DNA from 4 places in the Paenibacillus sp. WC2504 genome. Region 3 is predicted to be linked to each of the others. Evidence: predicted binding sites of a transcription regulator. Region 3 holds the regulator's gene; each other region holds the start of a gene.
The links. The regulator Rex, encoded in region 3, represses fermentation and respiration genes when NADH is low (regulators of the CRP and FNR family bind a similar motif). The targets are predictions, from matches to a motif close to TTGTGAAATATTTCACAA.

Region 1 (7,430 bases), 2.4 Mb from region 3:
GTTGTGGCGGCGGGGCTGGCACCCGTAATGACATAAACCATCTGATGGATGTTAGTTCATATGAGCGTTAGATACATAATTTCGGTGATTTTCAGCTAGCAAATTTTGACCAACATAAACACATTATTTTAGGAGCACTGCGTTCAAGATAACGATGGAGAGTTTGCCAGAAACATCAAATGCTGAATTAAGCTAACATTAGAACGTTAGTTCAATAAAAACAGCGGTGGTCTAGAACTTTATTTTTCAGTTTTGGTCCACCGCTGTTCCATTTTTATAGTTAACCTACAGTTTTTAATGACAATTTCATTCGATTACATCACTACTTCTCGTAACCCAAAAAAGCAAAAATACGAGCGAAAACAGCACAATAACCGGCGCAGCGTATTGAATTAGAAAGTTTTCCATGAGTTTAACTTCCTTTCTTTATTAATTTGCCCTGTACATAATCAGCATCGAATAGGAATAAACGCATTAGTAAAAAGAGTGATGGGACTAGAATTACGATTCCTGCGATAAAGGCGATAACCAGTGCAGTCCCCATCGTTTGATTTGTGAAGTTTTCATGGATGGAGATGTAGGGAAATAAAATATACGGTAAATGGGCTTTGCCATAACCAAAAAAGGCAAAAGCAAATTGAAGTAACACAAACACGAATGATGTACCCAAATTCCTTTGGCTCCAAAGGAGAAAGACTGCAATCAAGAAGCATAGGAATGATGTTCCAAACATCCAGCCATGGGAAAGCATGTTGCTAAAATGTTCCGGGTTTTGTTGATTGATCGTGAAAAAAACAAGAAAACTTGCAAGGATCGTTGGCCCACTCCAAAAAAGGGCGTACCCACGTAAGATTTTAAATGCGGGCTTGTCTTCTGCTCTGTATGCATAATACGAAAGAAACATGGAAGAAATGTAAAGCACACTGACCAACGACAGTAAAATGACTGACCAAGTATAGGGGCTGCCAAGCAGGCTTTGCCAGTTAAGCAGAATCAACCCATTTTGCTCAATAATGATTCCACCTTCTGAAATGGTAAGTACCGTAGAGAGAGTTGCAGGAATGAGCAAGCCAGTTGCTCCATAGATGAGCATATACCATTTGTTATCCTTCGAACCGTAATTGCTAAAGGCATAGTATGCTCCTCGAATAGCAAGTAATATGATTGCTATACTGCCTGGAACGAGAAGCGCGGTACCATAATAACGTGCTGTTTCCGGGAAGAATCCAACCATTCCGATGTAGAAAAAAACCAAAAACACATTCGTTACTTCCCAAACAGGAGAAAGATAGCGCTCAATAATTTTATGAATGATATGCTGTTTCATTGTAATTACAGAATAGTAACTGAAGAAACCTGCACCGAAGTCAATGGATGCCACGATTAAATATCCGTATAAAAAAATCCATAAAACCGTTATTCCTATAACTTCAAGACTCATTTCTTTGTCCTCCCCCCGAAAATGCCAAGAGCCATTAATTCGTCTGAGACATCACTTTTTCCAAAGAGTTTGGATAACACTTTGACAGCGGTTAGTGCTAGTACGATATAAAGTAAACAAAAAAGTACTAGCATCATATCCACGTCTTGAGATGTAGTTGCAGCATCTGCAACCTTTAAATACCCACGTAAAATCCATGGTTGACGACCAACTTCAGCGTAAAACCATCCACATTGAATACCAAGCATGGAAAGGGGCCCGCAAACAACTATAATCGCTAATAGCCATTTAGGATAAGGTTTAACGGATCTTTTTCTTGAGTACCACAAATGAACAATAGCAACAACAATCACGAGCATACCTATACCAACCATAGCATCGAAAAAGTAATGAACATATAGAGGAGGACGAAGATCAGGGGGAATCTCATTAAGCCCTTTTACTTCAGATTTTGGAGTACCTCCTGCTAAAATGCTAAGTGCGTATGGAATTTTTAAAGCATATTTAATTTCATTACCATCAGTTAAAATACCACCCAGTATGAGCGGCGCATTGGCAGTGGTTTCGAAATGCCACTCTGCTGCAGCAAGTTTTTCAGGCTGATTTTGAGCTAGGAATTTCGCGGATAAATCACCAATAAGTGCTGTAGAAACAGCAAATACAAGGCCGGCAGTGACAGTCAATTTTAATGCCTTTTTAGCATATAAGATGTCTCCTTTTTTCTTAAGAAGAGAGTATGCTGCAATAGCTGCCAAGATAAATGCGCTTGTCATGTAAGCAGAGGAGAGCACATGCGCTACTTTGGTTGGCATAGAAGGGTTAAACATAGCTAATATCGGTTGTACATTAGTAATTAAGCCGTCTTTCAGTGAGAATCCTTGAGGCGTATTCATAAATGCATTTACAGTAGTTATAAAAAAAGCTGAAGCGGAGGAGCCAATGACAACAGGCACGAGTAGAAGGAGATGATGCATGGGTTTTAATCGTTCCCATGTATATAAGTAAATACCTAGGAATATAGCTTCAATGAAAAAAGCAAAGGTTTCTAGGAATAGTGGAAGCGCAATGGCCTGTCCGGCAATTTGCATAAATGTAGGCCACAATAAACTGAGTTGAAGACCGATTGCTGTACCGGTAACCACGCCAATAGCAACGGTGATAACGAAACCCCTGGCCCATCTTCGTGCTAATAATGTGTAGTAGGGGTCTTTGCGTTTAATGCCAGCGAGCTCAGCCAACATGATCATGACTGGAACACCAACGCCAATTGTAGCGAAAATGATGTGAAACGCCAATGTGGTCTCTGTTAGTAAGCGGCTATAAAACACGGAATCGTAGGTAGGCATGTAAAATCATCTCCTTTTCGTTTATCAAGGTTAAAAAAGCTTGCGAATAAATGAAACCAACATGACAATAGCAACACTGAACATGAGGTACATTAATTGCTTTTCATGTTTTCGAAATTGGCCCAAGTTGTATCACCCTCTGGTAAATTTTATTTCGTTATGGACTTAGTGTACTCTATAGTATGTGATTATTTTCACATAATGTGTGAATACGATTTGAACAAAGTTTTACAACTTTAATAACGAGAAAATGAACTTTATAAGAACAAAACAGTCCTGAGAATATACGTAAGAAAAAGAGTCGCTGTTTATAAATAAACAACGACTCATTTTCTATAATTTTATATTTTGCATTCAGCATGTTGGATATTTGCAGTTTCAATTTGAAAAGTTGTATGCTGTATTTTAAATTTCTTTTCTATTTCATGAATGGCTGACTGTAAAATAATCTGACTGTCTTTTGAATCAACAATTAAAATATGACAACTCAGAGAGTCAAGACCTGAAGTAATTGTCCATACATGCATATCGTGAACGTTAATAACTCCGTCAATGCTTTCTAGAGTCTTTTTAACTAGATCGGTATCAATGGTTACAGGTGTACCCTCCATTAGTATGTGTATGGCAGTGCGAATAACCCCCCATGCGCTTTTAAGGATAAGTATAGAGACGATTACACTGATAAAAGGATCGGCGATGTACCAATCGAAGAAAAGCATTAGTAATCCTGCAAGAATAGCGCCAACTGATCCTAAAGCATCTCCAATTACATGTAAATAAGCACTTCGAACATTGATGTTGTCCTTCACATCACTTTGTCTCATCAAAGCCCAAACGCTCAACAAATTCGCTAAGAGTCCAACTAAGGCAATTAATATCATAGACCCACTGGAAACGGTAGGTGGATCAAAGAACCGTGCTATGGCTTCCTTAATAATAAAAACAGCTATGATGAATAAGGCCAATCCATTGAACAGCGCGGCCAAAATTTCAAACCTGTAATAACCGAACGATTTTCGCGGAGAAGCTGGTCGGTTTGCGAACCACATAGCAACTAAGCTTAATGCCAAGGACACGGCATCACTTAACATATGTCCTGAATCAGAAAGAAGAGCCAAACTATTGGTAAGTAGCCCTCCGAAAAACTCCACGAACATGATACCACTTGTAAGAATGAGGGCAATAGCTAATCCCTTTTTGTTATTTGGTGCATGACTATGCCCAAATCCATGCCCATGATTGTGGTCATGATGGCTGTGTTCATGATCAGGATGGTTATGTCCCTGTTCATCATGTGAGTGACTGTGATTATACATCTAAACCCCTCCTACAACACATGATCAATTATTCATGCGATATTATATTTGAAAAAGTTTTAAATGGCAATAATATGAAGAGATAATGGTCAATAGTATTTCCAATTTCTCAATATACATAAGACTGCATGTTTCACGGCTATACAGCGGTAATAAGCAGAGATTTCTGTTATAATGAGTGTAAATCGTAAGTTTTATCATCAGAAAGTGAGAATGTTTATGGAAGATATATTGCCTAAAACCGTACAAGATCAATGTGATGACACTTGTAACGGAACTTCAAATATTGATGTCTTAAAAGATCAATTAATAAACGATCACACTGTTAATGGGTTAGCTGAAGTATTCAAGGCACTCGGGGATCCCACCAGATTGAAAATCATTCATACCTTATTGAATAAAGAGTTATGTGTTCAGGATATTGTACAAATTTTAGGAATGGGCCAGTCCGCGGTATCACATCAGCTAAGATATCTACGAAATCTTAGAATTGTTAAACGCCGTAAAGTTGGAAAGACCGTATATTACTCCTTGGATGATGAACATATTGAGCAAATTTTTGTGCAGATGCTTCAGCACGTGAAACACAACTAAAGGGGAGTTAGTCGTTTTCTGGGATCACTGGAGACTTTGATTATGGAGTTAATGTGGGATTCGAGGAAGATAATAAATATAAAAAAGAACCTCATTGACAGACAAAGCACTCCTCCCTATAATTTAAACAAACGTTTAATTAAAATGATCGTTTAAATTTAAATAGGAGTGGTAATTTTGAAACAAGCATTAGGCGCATTTTTTAAGCAAGGTACGACGAAAGTAGGAATCATAACAGCCATTATGTTTCAACTGTTATTCAGCTTGATCTGGATGACGGGTTATGCGGGCGTATCTGATAATACGAAAAATTTGAAGATCGCCATCGTCAATGAAGATCAGGGCATGGGAAGCACAGTGGCAAGCAATTTGAAGGCGAATCTGCCTTTTCAAACTGAGCAAATAGACTCAAATGACAAAGCGCAAGAAATGCTTAATAACCGTCAAGTGCAAATGGTTATACACATCTCATCCGATTTTACAAAAAAGCTGCAAACGCCGGGGCAAACGGCTCCGATTTCGTATACAATCAATGAGTCCAATCCCTCTATGATGAAACCCGTGATGCAGGCGGTAGCAGGCAATGTAACGGCAACTGTGAACGGGGAAGCAGTAGCTGCAGGAGCATCTGCCGTGCTTACTCAAATGGCTCCGAAACTACCGGCTGAGCAGGCGGGGCAAATTGCACAAGGGTTGGCGAATAAGGTAACCTCGGATATTCAGAGTACAAATAAAGTTAAAGACATGCCGAATCAAATGCTGCCTATGATGCTTGTGCTTGCTTCTATTGTAGGAACAATGATTATGGGGATGAACTTCAGCGTTTCCACGAAGATTCTCGGTGCATCGGTAAGTAAAAAGGGCAAATTAGCCGCACGTTTCACGCTGACCGTCATTGCTGCAGTAGTTGTTGGGCTTATCAGCGCGACGATGGTTGTTGCTTTGGGAGGACATGTAGAGAAAGGATTTATGGCATTATGGCTGTTTGAATCCTTATTCTTGCTTACGTTTGCGTGTGTTGCACAAATGTTTTTGACATTGTTTGGGAACGCAGGTATGCTATTTAACATCGCGATGTTATCCTTGCAATTGGTGTCTTCCGGGGCCATCGTGCCAAGGGAGCTTTTGTCGAACTTTTATCATTCTTTGAGCAATTTTTTCCCGGCCACGTATGCGGTTAACGGTCTGATGAATATTTTGTTCGGCGGTCCTGGTGTAACAAAAGAAGTAAGTTCTTTGCTCCTGATTGCCGTTATCGCATTAGCTATTGATTGTGTTGTTGTATTTATGAAAAAAGTAAAAGCAGCACCTGCTGCGAGACAGCTTTCACAAATCGCTTAACTTCTATATAAGGAGGGCGCTAAAGAATGGCACACCAAGATTCAGACATGAAGATAAAAATTGTACTCGCAGCAAAAAAATTATTCGCCGAGCATGGTTATGATGCTACAAGCGTTCGACAAATTTGTGAGGAAGCCGGGGCCAATGTGGCTCTGGTTTCCTATTATTTTGGTGGAAAAGAGAGCGTTTTCCATGAAATTTTCCATCAGTTTTTTCCCTCACATAAACTTTCCGGCCTGTTTGACATTGAAGATCCTGTAGAAGGAATTAAAGCGATTATCAAAGAAATTATTTTGATCCGGAGTAAAGACCCTCAAATGATTAGTCTGATTCAAATGGAAATTATAATGGCATCCCCGCGTATTGAGAAGATACGATCTCTCGTTTTTCCAGCATGGGAAAGGGTTAGATACTTGTTGGAAAAGGGGAGGCGCGAAGGCTGTTATCGCTTCGATTCCTTGGACAGTACGCTAATGTTTGTATTAGGTTCGATCTTTTTCTATAAGCAACGAGACTTCTTTGAGCCGCTTTTTTCGGAGCCGCGACCCGAGACGGGAACGATTATTCAGCAAACAACCACTTATGTGATGAACGCATTAGGCTATCAAAGTAAAGGGGAGTAAGGACTTATGGGTAAAAGGTATATTGTGTGTTTGGGTGAGCTTTTAATTGACTTCGTCCCTGAAGTAAATGGACAAGCTTTGGCGGACGTCACAAGCTTCCAGCGGGCGGCGGGCGGAGCACCCGCCAATGTGGCGGCGGCGGTCGCCAAACTCGGCGGCGACGCAAGGTTTATCGGCAAAATCGGCCGGGACCCCTTCGGCGATTTCCTCGTGCGCACGCTTGACGAAGTCGGCGTGCAGACGGCCGTTGTCCAGACCGATGAGGCGAAGACCGGTCTGGCTTTTGTTTCGCTGCGCGCGGACGGTGAGCGCGATTTCTTGTTTTTCCGCGACCCGGCGGCGGACATGCTCCTGCGCGCAGACGAAGTCCAGTCGCAGTGGCTGGAAGACGCAGCGGTCTATCATTTCGGCTCGGTATCCTTGATTGCCGAGCCTTGCCGCACCGCGACGCTGGACGCAGCGCGCCGTGCGAAAGATCTTGGCGCACTGGTGTCGTACGACCCCAATGTGCGCCTAGCGTTGTGGCCGAGCGCGGACGCGGCTCGGGCCGAGATCCTTGCGCAGCTTCCGCTTGCGGATGTGGTCAAAGTCAGCGAGGAGGAGATCGAATTCCTCCTCGGCGTGGACGCGACCACTGGGGCGCAGCAGCTGCTGCAGCGCGGGCCTAAAGTGATTATCATCACTTTAGGCCCTGAGGGCTGCCGCGTCGTGAGCGCGCGGCAGGATGTTGTCATCCCCGGCACCCGGGTGGCAGCCGTGGATACAACTG
Region 2 (7,430 bases), 3.6 Mb from region 3:
CCAAAAAATAGGTCACTCTAAGGGCAGTCGCCCATGTCGGGCGAATGATACTGACGACGACAGGGAGTGAACGTAAACGCATGTTTCATGGCAAGAAAAAGCATGTCTGGATCATACTAATCTGTATCGCTTTGTTCTGCTCTACCTCAACGACCGCTTTTGCCTATGGAAAAGGGGCCAAGGGGCCGGATGTTTATGCGGTTCAAGGGATGCTGAAATCTCTGGGTTACTATAGCGGACCCATCACAGGCTACTATGGTAATCAAACACAATCTGGTGTTAAAGCGTTTCAAAGCCGTTACGGCCTTCCGGTTACCGGTAACGTTGATGATCAAACCCTGCAGTCCATCCTATGGGCTTATGGGAATTTGAAAATTCCCAAGAAGCAGACGCCGCCAACCCCAACCCCGCCGCCTTCCGAACCGCCACCGTCTCAGCCTGAGCCAACGCCGGCACCGGCACCCCAAGCTCCTCCGAGTACGGATCTGACGGCAGAGGAACAGCAAATGTTGGATTTGGTGAACAAAGAGCGAGCTGCTGTGGGATTAGCTGCCCTAGTCGTCGATCCTGAACTGACCAAGACAGCAAGACTCAAAAGCCAGGATATGGTCGATAACAAATATTTCTCTCACGATTCACCGACATATGGTTCGCCTTTTGATATGATGGAGAAATTCGGTATTACCTATAACGCGGCAGGGGAAAACATCGCATGCAATCAAACAGTGCAAGCCGCGCATGAGGCGCTGATGAATTCGCCTGGTCACAAAGCAAATATTCTAAGCAAAGATTACACGCACATTGGCATCGGTATTGTTGCCGGAGGACCGTGCGGTAAAATGTTCACCCAGCAGTTTATTGGAAAATAAATAGTGGTCTGACAGCCTCTGCCTGAATGAAGGGCAGGGGCTTTTTGTTGCATGCATACTGGCTAACTTAGCGCCTTAACGGTCATGGCTTAACAAAAAAACTCCGCAGAAAATTTCTGCGGAGGGCAAATAACCATTTATTAAGTTGCAGATACCGGCTTAATCGCTTCCGTCCACTCGGTGTAGGTCTGAAGTGCTTTTCCTTGCTCGATCGCATGACGGGCCATGTAGATTCCTTCTTCGATGGAGCCGGCCTTCTGGGAAACCCAGAGGCGAACAGCGCTGTTCAGCAGCACCATGTTCAAGTAAGGAAGTTCAGCTTCTCCGCGCAAAACGGCCATCGCCGTTTCACCTTGCAGCTGCGCCGTCCATTCAACTTCAGGCACTTCAACCATTAATTCATAGATTTCAGGATCTACAATGAATAATTCACTGGAGCCATTTTGAATCACATAGGTCCTCGTACGTTTTTCGATGGATAGATCTTCCGAGCCTTCCATGCCTTGCACAACGATTCCGCTGGTGATCCCCAGTTCGATGAGCAAATTCGTCATTTTCTCGAAAACCGTACCATGAAACACACCGACGGCCATGAACGGGGCTTCCGTGAAACGAAGCAGCTTCTCGGCGGTGTTAAACACAGTTCGCAAGCCGAGCTCCTTGCGGAGTTCGCGCAGCTCGCCAAGCGGTGCGCACCAGCTTTCAGTAGGCGCGAATAGGAAGCCTGTTCGCGCCGCTGCGGATACCAGCGCCTCGCGCGACGAAGTTAGCGCCGGTACGCCAAGTGCATCCAGCACGTCAGTCAGCGTGATGCCCCATTTGGGCGGCATGCTCGGGCTGCCGTGCAGTGTAGTCGGGAGACCGCAAGCTGCAAGCACAAATGCGGTCGGCAAGGTCGCAATGAACGTGCGGGTGCGGCCGTCGTAAGGTCCTGCACAGTCCATGCTGCCAGGTATCGGATAAGAAAAGATACGTTTGCGCAGCGCGTGAATGAAGGCTTTAATCTCATCAGGTGATTCCATTTTAATACGCTCAGCTACAAGAAATGCGCCCATTTGAGCCTGAGTAGCACCACCGGTTAACATAAGTTCTGCTGCTTGGGAAGCCTCTTCATACGAAAGATCTCTTGCTCCGCGCTTTCCGCGTCCTACTTCTTTTAGTAAAGATATCATCGTTTGCGGCCTCCTTGATTCTGATCTCGTAGTATTTGGTACACCTTGACGATGGAGGTAGCGACATCTACCATACGTTTACGCTCATTCATGGCTTGTTTGCGCAAAAAGTCGTAGGCTTCCGCTTCGGAAATCCCTTTAATCTCGCATAAGATCCGCTTGGCTTGATCGACCCATTTGCGCTCCTCCAGCTTGGAGAGGAGCTGCTCACGCTCCTGCTGCCATTCGGTTCGATGAAAGTAGTGATTCACACCTAGTAGCAGAGCGCAGTGAATTTCAAGAGGACTCATCGTTGAACCGATTAAACCATCTATACCTGCATCCATTCTGCATTCGTTAGAAGGAAAAGTGTGCGAATCACACCACCAGAAGAGGGGGAGGCTGCGCTCAGCCAATACGCGTTTGCGCCAAGTCTCCACTTGATCGGGGCTTACGCTTAATAGAACAGCATCAACTTTAGGAATGATGAAGGAAATTTCTTTACCAGTAGATGCTGTGTAGACGCGAAAGCCCAAGTCCTTCAATACCTCGTCAGGCAGGGATGCTTGTGCACGATTAGAATAGCTCATCTCGTTTGTGGATGGCGAGGAGGTAGCTGAGCGAGTTTGCTTCAACTCGTCGATCAGTATAAATGATTGCAACATTTGAATACCTCCATCGTTGTAAGCTTTTTATTCCATGGTAACTTTATGTGAGGTTTCTTCGTTGTATGAATGTTTATACGGCATTACTATAGCATATGAATTTGATTTTTGTCGATATAATAGGTGGAATGGAATGTCTAAATATTTTTATGTTACGTTTATTGACATAGGTATGAAGCCGTACTATAATCAAGTTAGAAATCGGCACAATGGTGTGCCCCTAACGCAGGCAATGGCGCCTATCCCCTTACAAATACGTAACCGGATAGGCTTTTTATGTTTACTTTTCAAAATACGACGAAACATGCTGTGCACGAAGATGTGGCAGCAGTGGCAAAGAGGCCGACAAACATCCCGATGTGAGTAGGGGTATGTTTGTCGGCCTTTTCTGTCCATGGGTGTGCAGACAGGGAGAAAACAGGATAGGGAAAAAAGAAGAAGGCGAAAAGCCTCACAAAAGGAGAGGGAAGATCATGGTTGATCGGAAAAGTTTTTTGCAAGTGGGACACAAAGGATCTTTGTTCAGTTCATTCTTGTATTTTGACATGAGCTTTATGGTATGGGTGATTTTAGGGCCGCTGGCGGTCGTGCTCGCGAATGATTTCCACTTGAACGCTGCTGAAAAAGCAAACCTTGTTGCCTTGCCTACATTAGGTGGAGCGGTACTTCGACTGGTGTTGGGCGTACTGACCGATAAGATCGGTCCTAAGCTTACGGGACAAATCGGACTAACACTAACCTTAATTCCATTATTCTGGGGCTGGCAGTTTGCTGACACTATGGGCGATATGTACTTCGTAGCGTTGATGCTCGGTATTGCCGGAGCGAGTTTTGCAGCCGCACTGCCGTTAGCCAGTTCCTGGTATCCACCGCAATATCAAGGCTTGGCGATGGGGATCGCCGGAGCAGGGAACAGCGGGACGATCTTCGCTACGCTTTTCGCTAACCGGATTGCTCAGCATTATGGCGACTGGCATGTTGTTTTCGGTATTGCGATGATTCCGATTGCGATCACGTTGGTTGTTTTCAGCATTTTGGCTAAAGACAGCCCGAATAAACCAGCACCCAAAACGGTTGCTGAATATGGCAGAGTGTTGAAACAGAAGGATTCTTGGTTGTTCTGTATTTTATATAGCGTAACGTTCGGCGGTTTCGTTGGCATGTCCACGTACTTAACCATCTTCTTTAATACACAATATGGTCTTTCACCGGTCCGTGCGGCTGATTTTACAACCGTATGCGTAATCGGGGGCAGTTTCTTCCGACCTGTAGGAGGTTGGTTAGCCGATAAAATAGGCGGCATCCGGATGCTGATGGGATTGTATGGGGTTGTCGCATTAATGATGGCAGGGATTTCAACACTTCCAGCGCTATCGGTTACAACGGTCTTGTTATTCATCGCTATGATGGCGTTTGGCATGGGGAACGGTTCGGTCTTCCAGCTTGTGCCTCAACGCTTCAAGTCGGAGATCGGCGTGGTCACGGGAATTGTCGGCGCTGCCGGCGGCTTGGGCGGATATTTCCTGCCTAAGATTCTAGGAAATGTGAAATTGGCAACAGGTTCTTTCACGCCAGGTTTCCTTATTTTGAGTGCAATCGCTGTGTGCTGTGTTATTTTGATCGCCTCTGTGCAAGGACAATGGAAGCGCAGCTGGATTGGCGACGGCGGCAAAGTGAAAGTTGCTCCAACAGCGATTGATAGCGTGCACGCTTAAGCTCCATAGAGATAGAGATAGAGATAGAGATAGAGAGAGGAAGATGAGACCATGACTCAAAAAGAAAAGTTGGTTTTAGTCGGAAATGGAATGGCCGGTGTTAATGCCGTTGAACATTTGCTTAAACTTGCTCCGGATAAATATGAGGTAACTATTTTTGGGAGTGAGCCTCATCCGAATTATAATCGGATTTTGCTGTCCTATGTCCTTTCGGGGGAGTCCAATGTTGAGGATATTGTTATCCATCCTTATGAATGGTACAGAAATAACCATATAACGCTCTATACAAACCAAACCGTGACGGCAATCAATACATCAGCTCAAACTGTCACGAGCGATAAAGGTGTAACGGTTCCTTACGATAAATTGATTTTGGCAACAGGGTCCAATCCTTTTATGATTCCAATGCCTGGTGCAGATAAAGAAGGGGTCATGGCCTACCGGACGATCCGTGATTGTGAAATCATGATGGAATCCGCGAAAAAGTATAAAAAGGCGGTTGTCATCGGCGGGGGTTTGCTCGGATTGGAAGCCGCCAGAGGTTTCCTCAACTTAGGAATGAAAGTGGATGTCGTTCATATCTCAGACGCAATCATGGATCGTCAGCTGGATCGCACAGCGTCCAAAATGCTGCAAGCTGCTCTGGAGGAACAAGGTATTAATTTCTTGCTAGCGAAGCAGTCAGCAGAAATCGTCGGTCATAAACGGGTTACCGGTTTGAAATTCAAAGACGGCACAATGACAGATGCGGATCTGGTCGTCATGGCGGTGGGAATTCGGCCCAATGTAGAACTTGCCAAAAATTCTGGCGTAGCATGCAATCCCGGTATTATTGTGAATGATTATATGCAAACAAACGTTCCTAATGTGTATGCGGTTGGAGAATGTGCGATGCATCGTGGCGTTGCCTACGGGCTGGTTGCGCCGCTCTACGAGCAGGGCGCTGTGTTAGCGAAGCATTTGGCAGGCGTGGAAACAGGTCCTTATGAAGGCTCGGTTCTTTATACGAAGCTGAAAGTGTCTGGTGTTGACGTTTTCTCTGGCGGGAAATTCGTGGATGAAGAAGGTACCAAAGCGATTCGAATTCATGACGAGTTCACTGGCGTATACAAAAAAGTGGTTATTAAGGACAACAAAATTGTTGGTGCTGTGCTCTTTGGAGATACGTCAGACGGTACGCGGCTCATGCAAATGATTCGTGAGGAAACCGATATCAGCGGGATGGCCAAAACAGCGATTTTGACGGATTCAGCGAGCGGCGGCGGAGCGGTTTCCGGTGTTGCCGAGATGAAAGACGATGCGATTATTTGCGGATGTAACGGGGTAACGAAAGGGACGATCTGTTCTGCGATTAAAGAACAAGGTTTAACCTCAGTGGAAGAGGTGAAAAATTGCACGACAGCTTCCCGTTCCTGCGGCGGATGTAAACCGCTTGTCAGCGATTTGTTAGCTTATACATTAGGCTCCTCCTACGATAAAAATGCCGTTAAAGAATCCATTTGTTCTTGCACGGAACATACACGGGATGAGGTTGTCGAAGCGATCCGCGAAAAAGGATTGTCGCATGTACGTGAAGTCATGAGCGTGCTTGTTTGGAAAAATGAAGAGGGCTGCTCCAAATGCCGCCCCGCGCTTAACTACTACCTGGGCATGGTTAGCCCTGAAACGTATAAGGACGATAGCACTTCGCGCTTCGTTAACGAGCGTATGCATGCGAATATTCAAAAGGACGGTACGTACTCCGTTGTTCCACGGATTTATGGCGGCGTAACGAATCCGACGGAATTGAAGCGTATTGCCGAAGTAGCGGAGCAATTCAATGTTCCGACTGTGAAGTTCACGGGCGGACAACGGCTAGATTTGCTTGGCGTGAAAAAGGAAGATTTGACGGCCATGTGGGAAGCGCTGGATATGCCTTCCGGATATGCCTACGGTAAAGCTCTGCGTACGGTCAAAACCTGCGTCGGCGACACGTTCTGCCGGTTCGGTACAGGGGATTCCATGGCGGTGGGCATCGAGCTGGAGAAACGTTTTGAGCGCTTAAATACACCGGCCAAAGTGAAGCTCGCGGTATCAGGATGTCCTCGAAACTGCGCGGAATCCGGTATCAAGGATTTGGGCATCGTCTCCGTCGATGGCGGGTGGGAGTTGTATGCCGGAGGAAACGGCGGTGTGAAGGTGCGCGTCGGCGATCTCTTAACAACAGTGAAAACAGAACAAGACATTATTGAATATACCGAAGCTTATCTGCAATATTATCGCGAAACCGGGAAATACGGCGAGCGTACAAGCGAATGGGTGCACCGTCTGGGAATTGAGCATATTCGTGCTGTCGTTGAAAACGAGGAAGAGCGCAAACAACTATGCGCCCGGATTGACCAAGCGCTAGCCGTTACGAAGGACCCTTGGAAACAAGCCATCGATAGCAAAAAAATTCAACGCGATCTCTATGAAGTCGTCGAGCTTACCTAACGAAATCACTCAGGAGGAGAAGACCATGAAGACACAAGAAGAGCAGATGATTTGGGTTGAGGCCGTAACTTATGAGGATTTAGCGGTGAATACAGGCAAAACGATTCGGTATCAAGGGGAGGAAGTAGCCCTTTTCAAGATGAAAAGCGGCAAGCTCACAGCCATTCAAAACCGTTGTCCGCATAAAGCAGGCGTGCTTGCGGAAGGTATTGTCTGTGACGAGCACGTCTTCTGCCCCATGCATGATCGCAAAATTCAACTTTCGACGGGGCTCGTGCAAGCCCCGGATACGGGTTGTGTGCAAACCTATTCGACGAAAGTTCATAATGGCACTGTTTTCATAGGTTTCCTGGTATGAGCATCCAGCCTCGCATCGTGTTCGTGCCCTTCCATTGGAGGTATGAGCACTCGACCGACGAGACGGATGCCGGAGTTCAAAATATGTGCTGTACAAGTAGAACGAACATAGAGGACCGTATCAGCTTAGTTGGCTAGGCCAAAGAACTAAGTTGGTGCGGTCTTTTTCTGCGCCAAGAAGTCTCAAAACTTCCTGTTCAG
Region 3 (7,430 bases):
CCGGTTTGTTTGGCATTGACCATGAACGGCCTCATCAGGCTGACAGTGACGCGGAGGTCACAGCTGAAATCTGGATCAGGTGTCTGGAAAGGCTGATTGGACTGCCTCTCCTTACGGTTCAACGGCTGCAGCATATTTTTGAAAATAGCTCCAGCGATTTGGGTTGGTTTTTAGACGAAATATGTTTATATAAAGAATCGATTACGAGCATTGACACGGATACGAATCGTTATTTCCGCCAATTCACACTGAATGTCACCGATTGGGGCGAAGAAGATGACATCCGCGGCGCTTCGGATGAAGATGGATTAGGCGCCTCTTTCCAACAATTTCATCAAGGCTTGAAGTTAGCGCTGCAGCAGAAGTTTGAGATTTTCGAAGAGCGGGAATCGCAAGAGCAAATGATCTACGAAGTGGAGAAATCGCTGGAGAACGATCAACATTTGATGATTGAGGCCGGAACAGGCACAGGGAAATCGCTTGGTTATTTGATACCTGCCCTTTATTATGGCATCAAATATGAGAAGAAAGTGGTTGTCTCCACGCACACGATTAACCTGCAAGAGCAGCTTAGAGAGCGGGATATTCCGCTGCTGAAAGAGATATTTCCGGTTCCTTTTAAAGCGGCTGTGCTCAAAGGTAGAAGTCACTATTTGTGCTTGCGCAAATTTGAAACGAAACTGACAACGCGTGATTACGAGAATGGCAAAGAAGATCCGGTCACAGCGGCACAAATGGTCGTTTGGCTGAGTGAAACGGAACACGGGGATGAAGAGGAAATCCACTTTGGGAATAAAGGCGCACAATTCTGGTATTCGGTTGCCAGCGATACAGACTCGTGTTTGAACCGGATGTGCCCTTGGTACAAAAAATGCTTCTATCATCGCGCGCGGAATGACGCCAACACGGCTGATGTGATCATCACGAACCATTCCCTCCTGTTTACCGATATGAAGGCGGAGAACCGCCTCCTACCGGCTTACAAGCACCTTGTAATTGATGAGGCGCATCATTTCGAAGAAGTGGCGAGTAAACATCTCGGTATCGAGCTGCATTCCTCAGCGATGTATCATTCATTGACCTGGCTTTACAAAGATAATCGGAGCGGCCACCTGCCGATGCTGCGGTTTAGACTGCAGAAATCGGATGAGCAGCAAGAAAGGGCAGCGGCATGGAGTCATACGATTGATGGTCTTTTCCCAAAAATCGTGCAAATCAAAGAGGATTGGGATCGGCTGAGCGAATCACTGTATGAGCTGCTGTCGTCCAAAAGCGATCCGTCGCAAACGGAGAATTCCACGTATGTCCTGCGCATGAAGCCGGAGACTTTGCCGGCTAATTGGCACGAGCTGATGGCAATGGAGGACAATATCTATCTGAACGCGAATGATTTGCTTCGCACGCTTGATAAATTGTTAAGCGATGTGAAGGAACATCAGGACGTCTTCGGGGTCCAAGGTTTAGTGACAGATCTTAACGGCACCGTGAAAGAGCTCTATGAGCATCGTGATGCCCTCCATTTCTTTATGAAAATGGCGGATGATGGTTATGTATATTGGATGGAAGCAGGGACGTATGCCAGGGCGAAGTCACTTCAGTTGATCTCTGTGCCGACGGACGTCAGCGGCTTGCTCCAGCAGCATTTCTTTGAGACAAAAGAAAGTATCATTATGACCTCGGCAACTTTGTCCGTGAATAAATCCTTTCAATACTCCGCTGATCAATTGGGGCTGATGATTCCGCAGGATGAAGAGAGCGGTAAGCTCAAAACGGTTCAACTGCCTTCTCCTTTTAACTATCGTGAGCAAGCTTTGGTTGTTATTCCAAGAGATTTTCCTACGATTAAGGGAGCTGGGGATCCCGTTTTCATTGCTTCGCTCATTGAATCGCTAAGTGAAGTCGCTATCGTGACCAAAGGTCGAATGCTGATCTTGTTCACATCCAATCGGATGCTCAAACAGATTTATGCCGGGATGAAAGATTATTTGAAGGCATATGGCATTACTGTGCTTGGCCAAGGGGTAGACAGCGGCAATCGTAGTAAATTAACCCGTATGTTCCAGGATAACAAGATGTGTGTGCTGCTTGGCACCAGTTCATTTTGGGAAGGAGTAGATATTCCTGGGGATGCGCTAAGCTGTTTGGCCATTATCCGGCTGCCGTTCCAACCTCCGAATCATCCGCTCGTTGAGGCCAAATGCGAAAATATTAAGAAACGGAACGAGAACCCGTTTATGAAATTTTCTGTGCCACAGGCGGTCATTCGATTTAAACAAGGCTTCGGCCGGTTAGTTAGACGCGCATCTGATAAAGGAATTGTGATCATCTACGATACGCGTGTCATCGAAACCTTTTATGGCAAGCACTTCCTCTACTCACTGCCCGGACCCAAAATTGAGCATATGACAACGGAACAAATGTTACCAAGGATTGAGCAGTGGATGGGGGAGGCGTAGAAATGAAATCACAAAAAATATCGGAAGCTGTTGTTCGCAGGCTGCCCATCTATCTACGGTTCCTGAACGAGCTTGCTATGAAAAATGTCGCAACGGTATCTTCGCAGGATTTGGGTCAAAAACTTGATCTGAATCCGGCCCAGATTCGTAAAGATTTGGCCTATTTCGGTGAGTTTGGCAAAAAAGGCATCGGATATGATATTGCTTATTTGATCGAGAAAATTAGGCAAATACTCAAGCTGGACCGACATATCCAGGTAGCTCTTGTTGGAGCGGGGAATCTGGGCCGCGCATTATGCAATTATAATACTTATCTACGGAATGATATGAAAATTGTCGCAGTTTTTGATGCGATGCCCTCTAAAACCGGGGAGACGATTAATAATTTGACGGTTCAACCGATGGGGGAAATGAAGGCTGTTCTATCGGAGCTAGGCGTGCGAATCGGGATTATAACTGTGCCAGCGAGTGAAGCTCAAAATGTGGCCAATCAATTTGTGGATTGCGGCATTGAAGCTATTCTGAATTTTGCACCGGTCATTATTAAGGTTCCCCCGGAAGTTCGCGTGCATTATGCGGATTTCACAACGGAGCTGCAAAGCTTGGCGTATTATTTAGATTAAAAAAAGAAACCGTCAGGATTCCCTGACGGTTTTTCTTTATTTAGAAGATCAGTCTGAAGATAAGGAAGTAAATGGAGTACGCGAGTGCAATGCTGATCGGGATGGTAATGACCCAAGTAATCAACATGCGACTGACGGTTCCCCACTGAACTTCATGGAAGCGCATGACACTGCCTGTCCCAATAATAGCGGAGGAAATAACATGTGTTGTGGATAATGGTTTTCCGATATGGGTGGAGAATTGAATGACGAGTGACGATGTAAGATCGGATGCGAATCCGTTAATCGGTTCGATTTTTACAATTTTCCCAGATACGGTTTTAATAATTTTCCATCCACCGATCGAAGTTCCTAACCCCATGGCCAATGCTGCTGAGATTTTTACCCAAAGCGGGACGTCCAGCGTCGTTTGAACATCGGCTGCGACTAGACCAAATACGATAATACCCATCGCTTTTTGTGCATCGTTACCGCCATGTGAGTAGGAGAGCAACCCGGCAGAAATAATTTGCAATGTCCTGAAGATACGATTGAGTTTGGATCTGGACGTATTTCCGGACCAGATGACGATGTACTTGATCAAAAGCATGATAACGTAACCTAGGGCGAAGGCAATGATCGGTGAAAGGATCAAAATGATAATGATCTGCGTAAAACCGCTCCAATTGACAGAATGCACGCCAGCTCCAGCGATAACCGCACCGGCAAGGGCTCCGAGCAGGGTGTGAGAAGAAGAGGATGGAATCGCAAGATACCATGTCAGAAGGTTCCATATAATCGCCGCGAGCAGGGCTGCGATTACGATTTCAACGCCATTGGCAATTTGAGCAGGATTAGCTATACTGCCTCCGACCGTTTTGGCCACTTTGGAGGATACCATTGCTCCAACAAAGTTAAGCGTCGCTGCCATGGCAATAGCTACCCGCGGACTGAGTGCGCGCGTAGAAATAGATGTGGCAATCGCATTGGCTGTATCGTGAAATCCATTGATGAAATCAAAAAGCAAGGCTAGTACAACAATTACGATCAAATAAGTTAACATGATTTCCTCCTAAGAGTTTTCCATTCGGAAAACTATCTTCGTACACATAGACCGGTTAAAGTTTATGAATAACGAAGTACTACGCTATCTAGGATATTGGCTACGTCTTCACAAGCGTCCGTTGTTTCTTCCAAGCGCTCGTAGATTTCTTTTAGTTTAAAGTCTTCGTATACATCTTTGCGTGTGATGAAAATTTGACGAATCCCTTCACGCATCAAGCGATCACCGTCATTCTCAAGGGAGTTAATGGCAACGGTATGTTCAGGGATCTGCATATATTTTTTCTTCGCAAGCAATTTGAATGCATCAAGCATGTGTTGGCAGGAATCCACGATGACAGCCGAGAAGTCTTTCATATATGAATCCGTATGCGAGACGTTCAAATAGTCAAAACGAGCGATTGTAGCTTCAATACCATCCGTGACATCATCCACTTTGGAGGCAAGAACCATGATGTCCTCACGATCGATCGGTGTAATGAACACTTTATTGAGTCCTTTGAAAATTTCGTGAGTGATGGAGTCTCCAGCATGTTCTAGATCGTGAATGGACTGAACGTAGTCTATAGGGGATTTGTCACCCATCATGGCTGTGCGGAACAGCTGTGCAGTTTGCAGTGCGTTTTCTGCAGCGCGGATGAGCAATTGCAAGAAATCGACTTCGTTCTTTTTTGTGAATAACGTGGTCATAAATGCCTCCTAGTATTTACTATATGTACAAGATTTTGATCGAATTTATAAGATAAACAGACCAACTTGTTGAAAAAACTCACAAAATTAAAAATATCATAATAATTGCACCGAAAGCAACGAAAATTCCGTGACATTTTACATTTTCTTAACATTGTACACTTCCTTGATTTTACAAGCCTTAAGATGTAAAGTTTATAAAGCGGTGTTTAACTTAGAATGAGCATAGAGAGGGTTTTTTAGTATGAAAAAAACATTAATTATGAACGGTCATTTTATTTCTACTATTGAAGGAAAATCATCAATCAAAGGCTGCATGGTTATAGAAGGCGATCTGATTACATATATTGGTGAACAAACTCCTGAACCCAAGGAAAACTACGATGAAATCATCGACGGTACGAATAAATTGTACATGCCAGGCTTAGTCAATACGCATGGTCATGCCGCGATGTCGCTGCTTAGAGGTTACGGTGACGATTTAGCCCTGCAAATCTGGTTGGAAGAGAAAATGTGGCCGATGGAAGCGAAATTTACCGCTCAAGATGTGAAATGGGGGACTAGTCTGTCCATTTTGGAAATGATGAAGGGCGGGACTACGACTTTTGTAGATATGTACGACCATATGAATGAAGTGGCGAAGGCTGTTGAGACTTCAGGGATGCGCGGCGTTCTTGCCCGCGGTGTGATTGGACTGTGCCCGGTTGATGTACAGACGGCTAAGCTGCAGGAAGCCACTGAGTTTGCAAAAACATGGCATGGGGCTGCAAATGGACGTATCACGACAATGATGTCTCCTCATGCGCCTTACACATGTCCTCCGGATTATATTGAAAGAATTGTTCAAGTTGCCCACGATTTGAATTTACCGATCCATACGCATATGTCGGAAACAAGCCGTGAGGTACAAGGAAATGTAGATCAATACGGACTGCGTCCTGTTGCACATCTGGAGAAGATCGGTGTATTCAGCCGACCAACGCTTGTAGCGCATGGAGTCCATTTAACGGATGAAGAAATAAATGTTCTCAGACAATATGATGTTCGCGTTTCTCACAATCCGGGAAGCAACCTGAAGCTTGCTTCCGGCGTAGCGCGTGTGCCTGAATTGCTTCGCGCCGGAGTGAAGGTTTCACTTGGTACGGACGGTGCAGCGTCAAATAACAACTTGGATATGTTTGAAGAAATGAGACTTGCCGCGCTGATTCACAAAGGCGTTTCTGGTGATCCGCTAGCTGTACCCGCTGCTGAAGCGCTGCTGCTAGGCACGAAGATGGGAGCGGAATCCATTTGGTTGGATAACGTGGGATTACTGCAGCCGGGTATGAAAGCGGACTTTATCGCGCTGGATTTGGATCAGCCTCATTTCCTGCCAAAAACAGATTTCGTATCACATGTCGTTTATTCCGCTTGTGCCAAAGATGTCGTCGATGTCTGTGTGGACGGCAATTGGCTTGTCCGCAAAGGGGAATGCTTAACGATGGATGAAGAAGAAATCAAACGTGAATTTGAATTGTGTTTTGACAGATTAATTGGTTAAAAAGGTGCCGGCAATTGGTTGGGGAGGTGAGCGGCGCTGATGGGTGCAAAGCGAACTAGAATTATTACTTTTGGCGTGTTTATTATATTGACGCTTGGCGTCGTGCTCAGCCGCTTCTACTTAAATGTGCAAAAGGATCATTGGGATAACAAACGCATGGCGGTAGAAACTGCTTATGAGAAAAGCATCATGACGAAAGCGGCAAAAGTAGATTTCTTTTATGGAGATGAACCTTTTCGAATCGTCTATGGAGAAGATAAGCTCGGCCAAGGTGTCATTGTATGGGTATCGGATAAGGGTGTTCACACGGAGATGGCTTCTGAAGGCTTCACGGAAGCCCAAATTCGAGATACCGTTATGAAGAAAAATCCGGGTGTGGAGATTGATCGCGTCATGCCGGGGAAGCTTGGCCAGGAGTACGTATGGGAAGTTTTTTATAAAAAGACAGACGATAGTGGTACAAGATATTTTTATGATTATTATAAATTTAAAGATGGACTCTATCTGGATACGTACAGACTCAGCCTGCAATAGGCTGAGTTTTTTTGTTTCCACTCATTTCATAAGGTCACGGTATATATCGCATGATATACTACTTGTATGGAATCGGACGCAACATAATATATCGAGAAAGGGGGACGTTGACTGATGAAGCTACGTCTCTTACCTGTTGTACTGAGTGTAATTATTTCTGCCGGCGTATTATTCGGAGGCTGGTTCGCGTATACAAGTTTCGCAATGGAAAACCCATTATCAGATATCATTAGTAAAGTTCCCGGTGTGACAAGTTCAACGATGAAATTGGACAAAGATCGTGTTGATATAGAAGTTAGTTTACAAGCTGATGCTAATTTAAGAACGGTTGTTGAGCGGATTAACAAAGATGGTGCATCGATTATTGGCAAACGTACAGTAAATATTCAAATTAAAGATAATCCGTCCGAAAAGCTTGATCAATGGTGGTCCAAGGCTTTATTTGAAGTCGCTCAAGCTATGGAAACCAAACATTATGCAGACATCCCTACGACCTTACAAAAGTATGCGTCTGACATGCCTAGTATGAAAGTTGAAAGTGAAATG
Region 4 (7,430 bases), 520 kb from region 3:
CAACTTATAGATGTAGGGATTATTGGCGGTGGGCCGGCAGGATTGAATGCAGCGCTTGTGTTAGGGAGGGCCAGAAAAAACGTCCTGGTCATCGACGAAGGAAGGCCTCGTAATCGAGTAACACGGCACACGCATGGTTTTCTCACACGGGACGGCATAACTCCGGGGGAATTTCGGCGGATTGCGAGAGAACAGATTCAAGCGTATCCATCCGTTCAGTTTGCTGATGAGACTGCGGTAACGATAACAGGTGCGGATGGTGACTTCCAAATAACGACCGCACAAGGCAGTACGTATCGAGCGAAAAAACTGCTGTTCGCCGTAGGCATGAAAGACCTTCCAGTCGATATTGAGGGCTTAACTGAAGTGTATGGCACAAGCGCGTTCGTTTGTCCATATTGCGACGGATGGGAGCTGCGAGACCAATCGCTTGTCGTTATTACAAAAGGCGCGAAGGCGATGCATATGGCCAAATTGTTGGCAGGGTGGACCTCGGACTATGTCATTTGCACGAATGGACCCGATGAATTAACCGATGAACAACGCGCAGAACTCAAGCAGCATCATGTATCCGTGTTTGATTCACCGATCTTACGCATTGAGTCAGACAAGGGTATGGTGCAGCAGGTGATCTTGAAAGATGGCAACATTGTTCCTTGCACGGGTATATTCTTTGCACCAAAGCTGGCTGCCGGATCTGATATCCCGCCAACGCTTGGTTGCCAGATGACGGAAGCCGGGGCCATTGTCGTTGATGCTTTTGGGAAAACGAATGTTCCGGGTATTTATGGTGCAGGTGACGCCTCTTCAGAAATGTATCAAGCGATTGCAGCCGCCTCATTAGGTGCTTTAGCTGGTGCCGGGATTAATAATGAGCTGCTTATAGAGGCATGGGATCGCCAGGGTTAGATAAATGCTGGACGCCGCATCAGCAATTTCGTTTTCTTATTATCATGAGCTAATTAATAATCCAGTATTCGGATGTAAAAAAACCAGCTTCTCGTCAAATTCACGAGGGCTGGTTTTGATGTTTGTAAGATAGAAATCAGAAAGTTAATGCTAGGGTACGAGCTTCTTGAACGGCTTTATCTTTAATTGCTTGAGCTTGATCGGAAGCAGCAGCCATGCCTTCTACAAAAATAGCATCAAAGCTTGGCACACCTAAGAATTTCATGATCGTATCCAAATGGCGATGGCTCATTTCGAAATCAGCGTAAGCCGATCCAGGAGACAAGACGCTGCCGCTAGCTTGAATGTGAAGGGCTTTTTTATCAGTCAACTGTCCAACAGGACCCACACCAGCTACGTATTTGAAGGTTTTGCCTGCGACACAGATCGCGTCGATATAATCTTTGAGTACAGGCGGATAGGAGAAGTTCCACACCGGATTGACGAATACATACTTGTCTGCAGCAACGAATTGATCAACAAGCTCGGATAGACGGCTAACTTTCTTTTGCTCAGTGGCAGTTAATTGATCAAATGCTGTGCCAGAACCTAGTTTCCCCCAAGCGGTGAGTACATCGGCGTCAATGCGCGGAATGTCCATTTGAAAGAGATCAAGGTAAATCACTTCATCATTCGGGTTAGCTTCGCGGTAAGATTGAATAAATTGGTTCCCAACGCTAGTACTATAAGATGCTTCACCTTGCATAGGGTGAGCAGAGATATAAAGAACAGTTGACATTGTAAATTCCTTCTTTCTACGAATATCGGAATGAGATTCCGGTTTATGATCACCCGACAATGAGTCAGGAGTAACTAATCCTCAATCACTAACATTTAGTATGTTACTATGAAAACATGCTCCTGTCTATTGACACATAGTGGTAGATAAGGATAACACAAAAAAGGCTGCCCAGTAGGGCAAGCCTTTTTTGTGTTAAGCAAAGATCCTGTTAAATTTACTTAGGAGCTCACCGAATTTTTGCTGATCTTCTGCGGGCCAATCTCGCAGTAGCTCCGCAACACGTTCATAGCGAGCCTGCTTGTTGGAGGCCAGCTCCGCGGCGCCGCTTTCCGTGATCTGCAGCGAGTAGGCACGTCCATCTTGAGGATCAGGAATCCGATAGACGTAACCTTTTTGCTCCAGTGAAGCGGTCTGTCGGCTGATTGTCGAGATATCCAACTGGAACTCCTCCGCCAAAGCTTTCACACCAGACGAGCCGTTCGAAGAAATCTGATGGAGTAATAGATAGGCGGAACGGTCCAACGTGCCGATTTTTCTATTGGTCGTTGCTGCTAGAAACCGGCGCATGAGGATGGCGAGTTCGAGCTCAATCGTTTCAGCGGGATGATCGATCTTTTCGGACATGGAGTACCTCGTTTATAATTTAGTAGAAATGACTATGAATTTATCGTAACATACTAGGTTCATTTTGAATATGTTTCAGAATAGGGTACGAATTACAATTGAAGTTCCCTGTATATAGTTGTATAATACAAATATATAGTTGCATTATACATCTAGATACATCAGAAGGCAAATGATATGGGGGGGATCGTCAATGAAAGCAAAAGAGATCATGGTTCGCCAAGTTTACAAAGTAAAAGAAAACGACCCTGTTCGCGATGTGATTGAGAAATTTATTAAATACAGAATCAGCGGGCTTCCAGTTGTCAATGAGCGGAATGAAGTGGTTGCGTATATTAGTGACGGAGATATTATGCGCTACATCGGCAAGCATGATGATCATGTATTCGGATCTTATATGTACACGGCTGTGATCAAAGGGGACGACGAAGAGTTTGATGAGAGAGTTCGCAGTCTGCTTCCCATGTGTGTCATGAGAATCGCTCAAAAGAAAGTGATTGCGGTAGATGCGGAAGAAGATATCGAGCAAATCGCGGCCATTTTGGGTAAAAAACGAATAAAAAAACTGCCGGTGGTCCATCGCGGCGTATTAGTTGGCATCATTAGCAGGGGAGACGTCATCCGGCATTCATTTCAAACTTTATTGTAAGCGGATACGAAAGTTAGAAAAAGGAAAAAAAGGATGTCCGGGCAGCCTCGAGAGGTTGGGGGCATCCTTTTTTTGCGACATTAATAAGCTAAAGCGGACAGACCGTTGATATGCGACAAGTAACGAATATTACTTGCTTCTTTCATCAAGGAAGCCGGTAAGCCTTTCAGCTGTGTGTTGTTACCGCCAATTGTTCCGATACCGTCTTTGCGGCCTAAGCTGCCAAGTGTTCCGGAGAATACAGGAACGAATTTGTCCATTGCTCCACCTTTGACTTGAACGGATAGGTTGTATCCAACGGTTTCACCCATTTGCCATGCAAGCTGTGCAGTAGGAGGGTATGGTCTTTCGCCACCTTCAGGGAATACAACCGCGCAGTCACCTGCAAGGAAGATATCCGAGTGGGAAGTGGATTGAAGCGTTGAAGTGACAGTCGCACGACCGCGATCTTCTGCGATTCCGCAGCTGCCGACAACCGGGTTACCTTTCACACCACCAGTCCAAATAATCGTATTAGATTCGATGGTTTGTCCACTTTTCAGTGATACCGTGTTTTTAGTAGCTTCGGTAATGGCAACGCCAGTCAAGAAAGTGACGCCACGTTTCTCAAGGCTTTCCACCGCTCGCTCGATCAGCACTTTAGGGAATACTGGCAGAATAGCAGGACCTGCTTCTACGCAATAGATGGAGACATCGCTGAAATCGATGCCTTTGCTGCGGCAAACTTCAGGCAGTTTATCCGCGAATTCGCCAACAAGCTCAACGCCTGTTAGACCGCCGCCACCAACAACGATTGTTGCGTCAGCTTTGTTGCCGGATGCTTTGTAAGCATCCAGACGCGCTTCAACGTGCTCGCGAATACGGTTCGCATCGGAAGCTGATTTGAGAACCATGCTGTTCTCTTCCAGTCCGGGAATGCCGAAGTAGTTCGTTTCGCTGCCAAGAGCAACGACCAGCGCATCGTAAGTATGTACTGCGCCACTAGTAGTAATGACTTTTTTATCATCCGGTTTAATTTCTTTGATCGTATCAACCACGATATTTACTTGTTTGTTGCCAAGTAATCTTTGCAAAGGAAGAGCAACGGCTTGCTCTTTAATCGTTCCGCCAGCAAGACGGTGTAATTCCGTAATAATTTGATGCGTAGGAAAACGGTTGATGATTGTTATGTTTGCTTCTGAAGCTGTCAGATGTTTGCGCGCTGTTAGTGCGGTCAAAAGGCCGCCATAACCGCCGCCAAGAATAAGTATTTGTTTAGCCATCGTTATCATCCCTAGTCCGTATTAGTTTTTACGTTCAGCAAGTACGTTCAAGAATGCTTGTGCAAAACGAAGTGTTTTCTGCACTTCTGGGTCTTTCAGCATTTTTAGTATTCCGAATAGACCGATTGTTGCTCCTGCATCAGCCTGCGAGCGTTCGCCAGCTTCAATAGCCGCGGATGCAATGTCTTTTGCCTTTTCTTGTACCGGTTTAACAAACTCGCCAATACCATGGGCAAAATCGTTGATCAATACTTTGTCTGTAGCTACACTTTGCGCAAAATCATAAGCTTTGGTTAACACAGTCACCATTTCTGCCAGTTTAGGCAGATTATCGACCAGAACAGTCAGAGATTGTTGCACCTCAGGCTTAAGCAATTGGTCGAGTACGTCTAACGATTTTGGTTCCGCAGCAGCCGTTGCTGCCACTTCTTGAACAGCAGATGTCTGTGACATATGAAAATCCTCCTTTGCGATGAAAAAAATCGGGTACTGTCGCAATGTGTACGGGTGAAACAATCGTTTCCCACATGGTTGTAACATTTTTCACATAAGAAAATGTCAAGCAACATCGCACAATTGGATATAAACCGTATTTAGGTATTGTACACCTAATGGACACAAAATTATAATTGAAAATATTTCAAATTTGTGAACATTAGCTGAAAATGGGGTACAAAACCTGTTAAAAGCCGTACAGGAAAACCAGGTGCATCCCGTCGAATACGACTTATGGTTCCTAGGCTTTGGTCCTATGGATCGGATGTCGTTTTTTGCTGATCTCGGAAGGATTCTTTAAGAAAAATATTGAAATACTACACAAGAACGCCACAAAAGCAGCAGTGGTAATCGTTTGTACATAGCACTTATCGGGGAAGGAGACATAAAACTTGAATGTGTTTATTATTATTCTGATCTTATTGGTTCTAATTGGAGTATCCAATGTCGTGAACCGCTTTGTACCGTTTATCCCCATACCATTGATTCAAATTGCCTTGGGGGCCGTTCTGGTGATTGTACCGTTAGGTATTCACCTGGAACTGGAACCGGAATTGTTCTTTCTGCTGTTCATTGCTCCGTTGTTATATCACGATGGCAAGCATACACCGAGAGACGAGCTGTGGAAATTGCGCGCGCCGATCCTGCTTCTCGCCGTGGGTCTCGTTTTCATAACGGTATGTGTTGTGGGCTATGTTGTCCACTGGTTGATTCCTTCCATCCCTTTGGCCGCGGCATTCGGATTAGCCGCGATTCTCTCGCCTACGGATGCCGTAGCCGTCAGTGCCTTAGCCGGTCGTATTCATTTGCCTAAAAGCTTGATGCGGCTCCTTGAAGGAGAAGCCTTAATGAACGATGCGTCCGGCCTCGTCGCCTTCAAGTTCGCTATTGCCGCGGCGGTCACCGGTGTGTTTTCGTTCCCCAAAGCAAGTCTAAGCTTTATCGTCATCTCCATTGGAGGCCTGGTGATTGGAGCGCTAGTCGCCTTTTTAATTATTGGCATTCGCCAGCTGCTGCGCCGTGCAGGACTTGAGGATGAGACGATGCATATGCTGCTGCAAATATTGACGCCTTTTATGCTCTATTTAATCGCCGAGGAGTTAGGCGTATCGGGTATTTTGGCGGCGGTAGCAGGTGGACTGGTACATGCGATCGAGAATGAGCGATTGGCCTTTACGATGCCGAATCTTCGAAATGTTTCTAATTCAACATGGTCAGTCATTTTGTTTGTTCTGAATGGATTGGTTTTTGTTCTTCTGGGCTTGCAAATCCCGGGTGTATCCAGGACGATTCTCAAAGATCCTCATTTCGATAATTTCAAAGTGATCGGTTATGCCCTTCTCATCTTTGTTTTACTCTTGGTCCTGCGTTTTGTTTGGACGTTTATTTTTGCAAGAGGGGGGCGCTGGTTCGGAAATACGAATCAAGAGGTACCTAGCTTGCGTATGTTATCGTTAACGGCGATTTCGGGAGTACGTGGAGCGATCACACTGGCAGGTGCTTTCTCCATACCGCTTATTTTGCAAAATGGCGCTCCGTTTCCGCAAAGGGACCTTATCATCTTTCTTGCCTCTTCCATTATTTTGTTCTCTCTTCTGACCGCAAGCATTGTGCTCCCGCTGATCGCTAAGAAGAAAAATACGGACGGCGATGCGGAACAGGAAAGAATGGAGCGTGAGTGGCAGCTGGAGGTTATGGCTGCAGCCGTTCGAGCTCTTCAGAACACTAGCAACGAGAAGAATGAGGTTGTTGTAGGTACGGTAATTGGCGATTACAAATTAATGATGCAGCAGCTTGGTCAAAAGGACGGTAACTTGAAACGTCTGCCGCGATTCCAACAAGAAGAAGCCGAGATGCGGCTGCTGGCTCTGGATATTGAACGCAAGGTTGTGCATGAGCGTCTGGAAAACGGACAAGTGAGCCGTGAGCAGGCTAATTATTATTTAAACATGCTGGAACAAGTAGAAATAATTTTGGCCAATAAACTCGACTTAGGTAAAGTGCTAGTCAAGAACATCTGGCGCCGCTTGAAACTTCTATTTACGTTCTTGACGCGGCCGCGCCTTGCTTCTAATATTGTAGAGCCTGATTTGGCAGAGATTCGGACATTGAAAATGCAATGCAGCCAAGCTGTCGTTGAAGAATTCTCCAAACGCTGCGCCTACCAAAGCGATGATGCAACAGAGGGCGTGCTGGACTACTACCAGCAAATGGTGGACAGACTGCGCAGGTTCGCGTTCGGCTCAAGGCGCAAAGATTCTTCCTTCATCGACAGCCGGCGTGAGCTGCATTGGATCGCTATACAGGCGGAGCGCGATGCCGTGCAATGGTTCTATGAGCGGGGCGACATCACACGCGATATGGCCTCCTTGCTTCGACGAATCATTCGGAACAGAGAAGCATCGCTCTATGAGCTTGAAGGAATTGGCTAATTTCAGTGATTTTATTTTTACTTTTTGAATGAAAATAGGTTATTATGTTAAATGAGATAAAAACAGAAAGTGGGAACAAACGTGGGCCGTAAGTGGAATAACATTAAAGAAAAGAAAGCCTCAAAAGACGCTAACACAAGTAGAATTTATGCGAAATTCGGACTTGAAATTTATGTAGCTGCACGCAAGGGCGAACCGGATCCTGAAGCGAATCGTGCATTGAAAGTTGTTCTAGAACGGGCCAAAACGTACAATGTACCGAAAGCGATTATCGATCG

Region 1: the regulator Rex is predicted to act here: its motif matches at 2,970-2,987, upstream of ACUN27_RS33545 (cytochrome ubiquinol oxidase subunit I).
Region 2: the regulator Rex is predicted to act here: its motif matches at 3,125-3,142, upstream of ACUN27_RS06335 (nitrate/nitrite transporter).
Region 4: the regulator Rex is predicted to act here: its motif matches at 4,757-4,774, upstream of ACUN27_RS20180 (DUF1641 domain-containing protein).

What each region holds. Positions count from the first base shown of each region.
Region 1 is NZ_JBQZFH010000001.1:7,357,644-7,365,073, reverse strand. Features, by position in the region: gene ACUN27_RS33560 (TetR/AcrR family transcriptional regulator) at 1-36, shown strand, start outside; gene cydS (cytochrome bd oxidase small subunit CydS) at 307-408, opposite strand; gene ACUN27_RS33550 (cytochrome d ubiquinol oxidase subunit II) at 413-1,441, opposite strand; gene ACUN27_RS33545 (cytochrome ubiquinol oxidase subunit I) at 1,438-2,787, opposite strand; gene ACUN27_RS33540 (cation diffusion facilitator family transporter) at 3,129-4,103, opposite strand; gene ACUN27_RS33535 (ArsR/SmtB family transcription factor) at 4,323-4,697, shown strand; gene ACUN27_RS33530 (YhgE/Pip domain-containing protein) at 4,875-6,038, shown strand; gene ACUN27_RS33525 (TetR family transcriptional regulator) at 6,065-6,661, shown strand; gene ACUN27_RS33520 (PfkB family carbohydrate kinase) at 6,668-7,430, shown strand, end outside.
Region 2 is NZ_JBQZFH010000001.1:1,387,718-1,395,147, forward strand. Features, by position in the region: gene ACUN27_RS06320 (peptidoglycan-binding protein) at 81-869, shown strand; gene ACUN27_RS06325 (anthranilate phosphoribosyltransferase) at 1,010-2,041, opposite strand; gene ACUN27_RS06330 (ANTAR domain-containing response regulator) at 2,038-2,685, opposite strand; gene ACUN27_RS06335 (nitrate/nitrite transporter) at 3,159-4,400, shown strand; gene nirB (nitrite reductase large subunit NirB) at 4,452-6,872, shown strand; gene nirD (nitrite reductase small subunit NirD) at 6,898-7,230, shown strand; gene ACUN27_RS06350 (DEAD/DEAH box helicase) at 7,351-7,430, opposite strand, start outside.
Region 3 is NZ_JBQZFH010000001.1:5,004,819-5,012,248, reverse strand. Features, by position in the region: gene dinG (ATP-dependent DNA helicase DinG) at 1-2,456, shown strand, start outside; gene ACUN27_RS22585 (redox-sensing transcriptional repressor Rex) at 2,459-3,079, shown strand; gene ACUN27_RS22580 (inorganic phosphate transporter) at 3,120-4,121, opposite strand; gene ACUN27_RS22575 (DUF47 domain-containing protein) at 4,184-4,810, opposite strand; gene ACUN27_RS22570 (amidohydrolase) at 5,055-6,350, shown strand; gene ACUN27_RS22565 (cell wall elongation regulator TseB-like domain-containing protein) at 6,390-6,884, shown strand; gene ACUN27_RS22560 (hypothetical protein) at 6,999-7,430, shown strand, end outside.
Region 4 is NZ_JBQZFH010000001.1:4,488,002-4,495,431, reverse strand. Features, by position in the region: gene ACUN27_RS20205 (NAD(P)/FAD-dependent oxidoreductase) at 1-909, shown strand, start outside; gene ACUN27_RS20200 (FMN-dependent NADH-azoreductase) at 1,046-1,687, opposite strand; gene ACUN27_RS20195 (MarR family winged helix-turn-helix transcriptional regulator) at 1,883-2,314, opposite strand; gene ACUN27_RS20190 (CBS domain-containing protein) at 2,508-2,963, shown strand; gene ACUN27_RS20185 (NAD(P)/FAD-dependent oxidoreductase) at 3,044-4,225, opposite strand; gene ACUN27_RS20180 (DUF1641 domain-containing protein) at 4,247-4,678, opposite strand; gene ACUN27_RS20175 (Na+/H+ antiporter) at 5,119-7,152, shown strand; gene ACUN27_RS20170 (YebC/PmpR family DNA-binding transcriptional regulator) at 7,234-7,430, shown strand, end outside.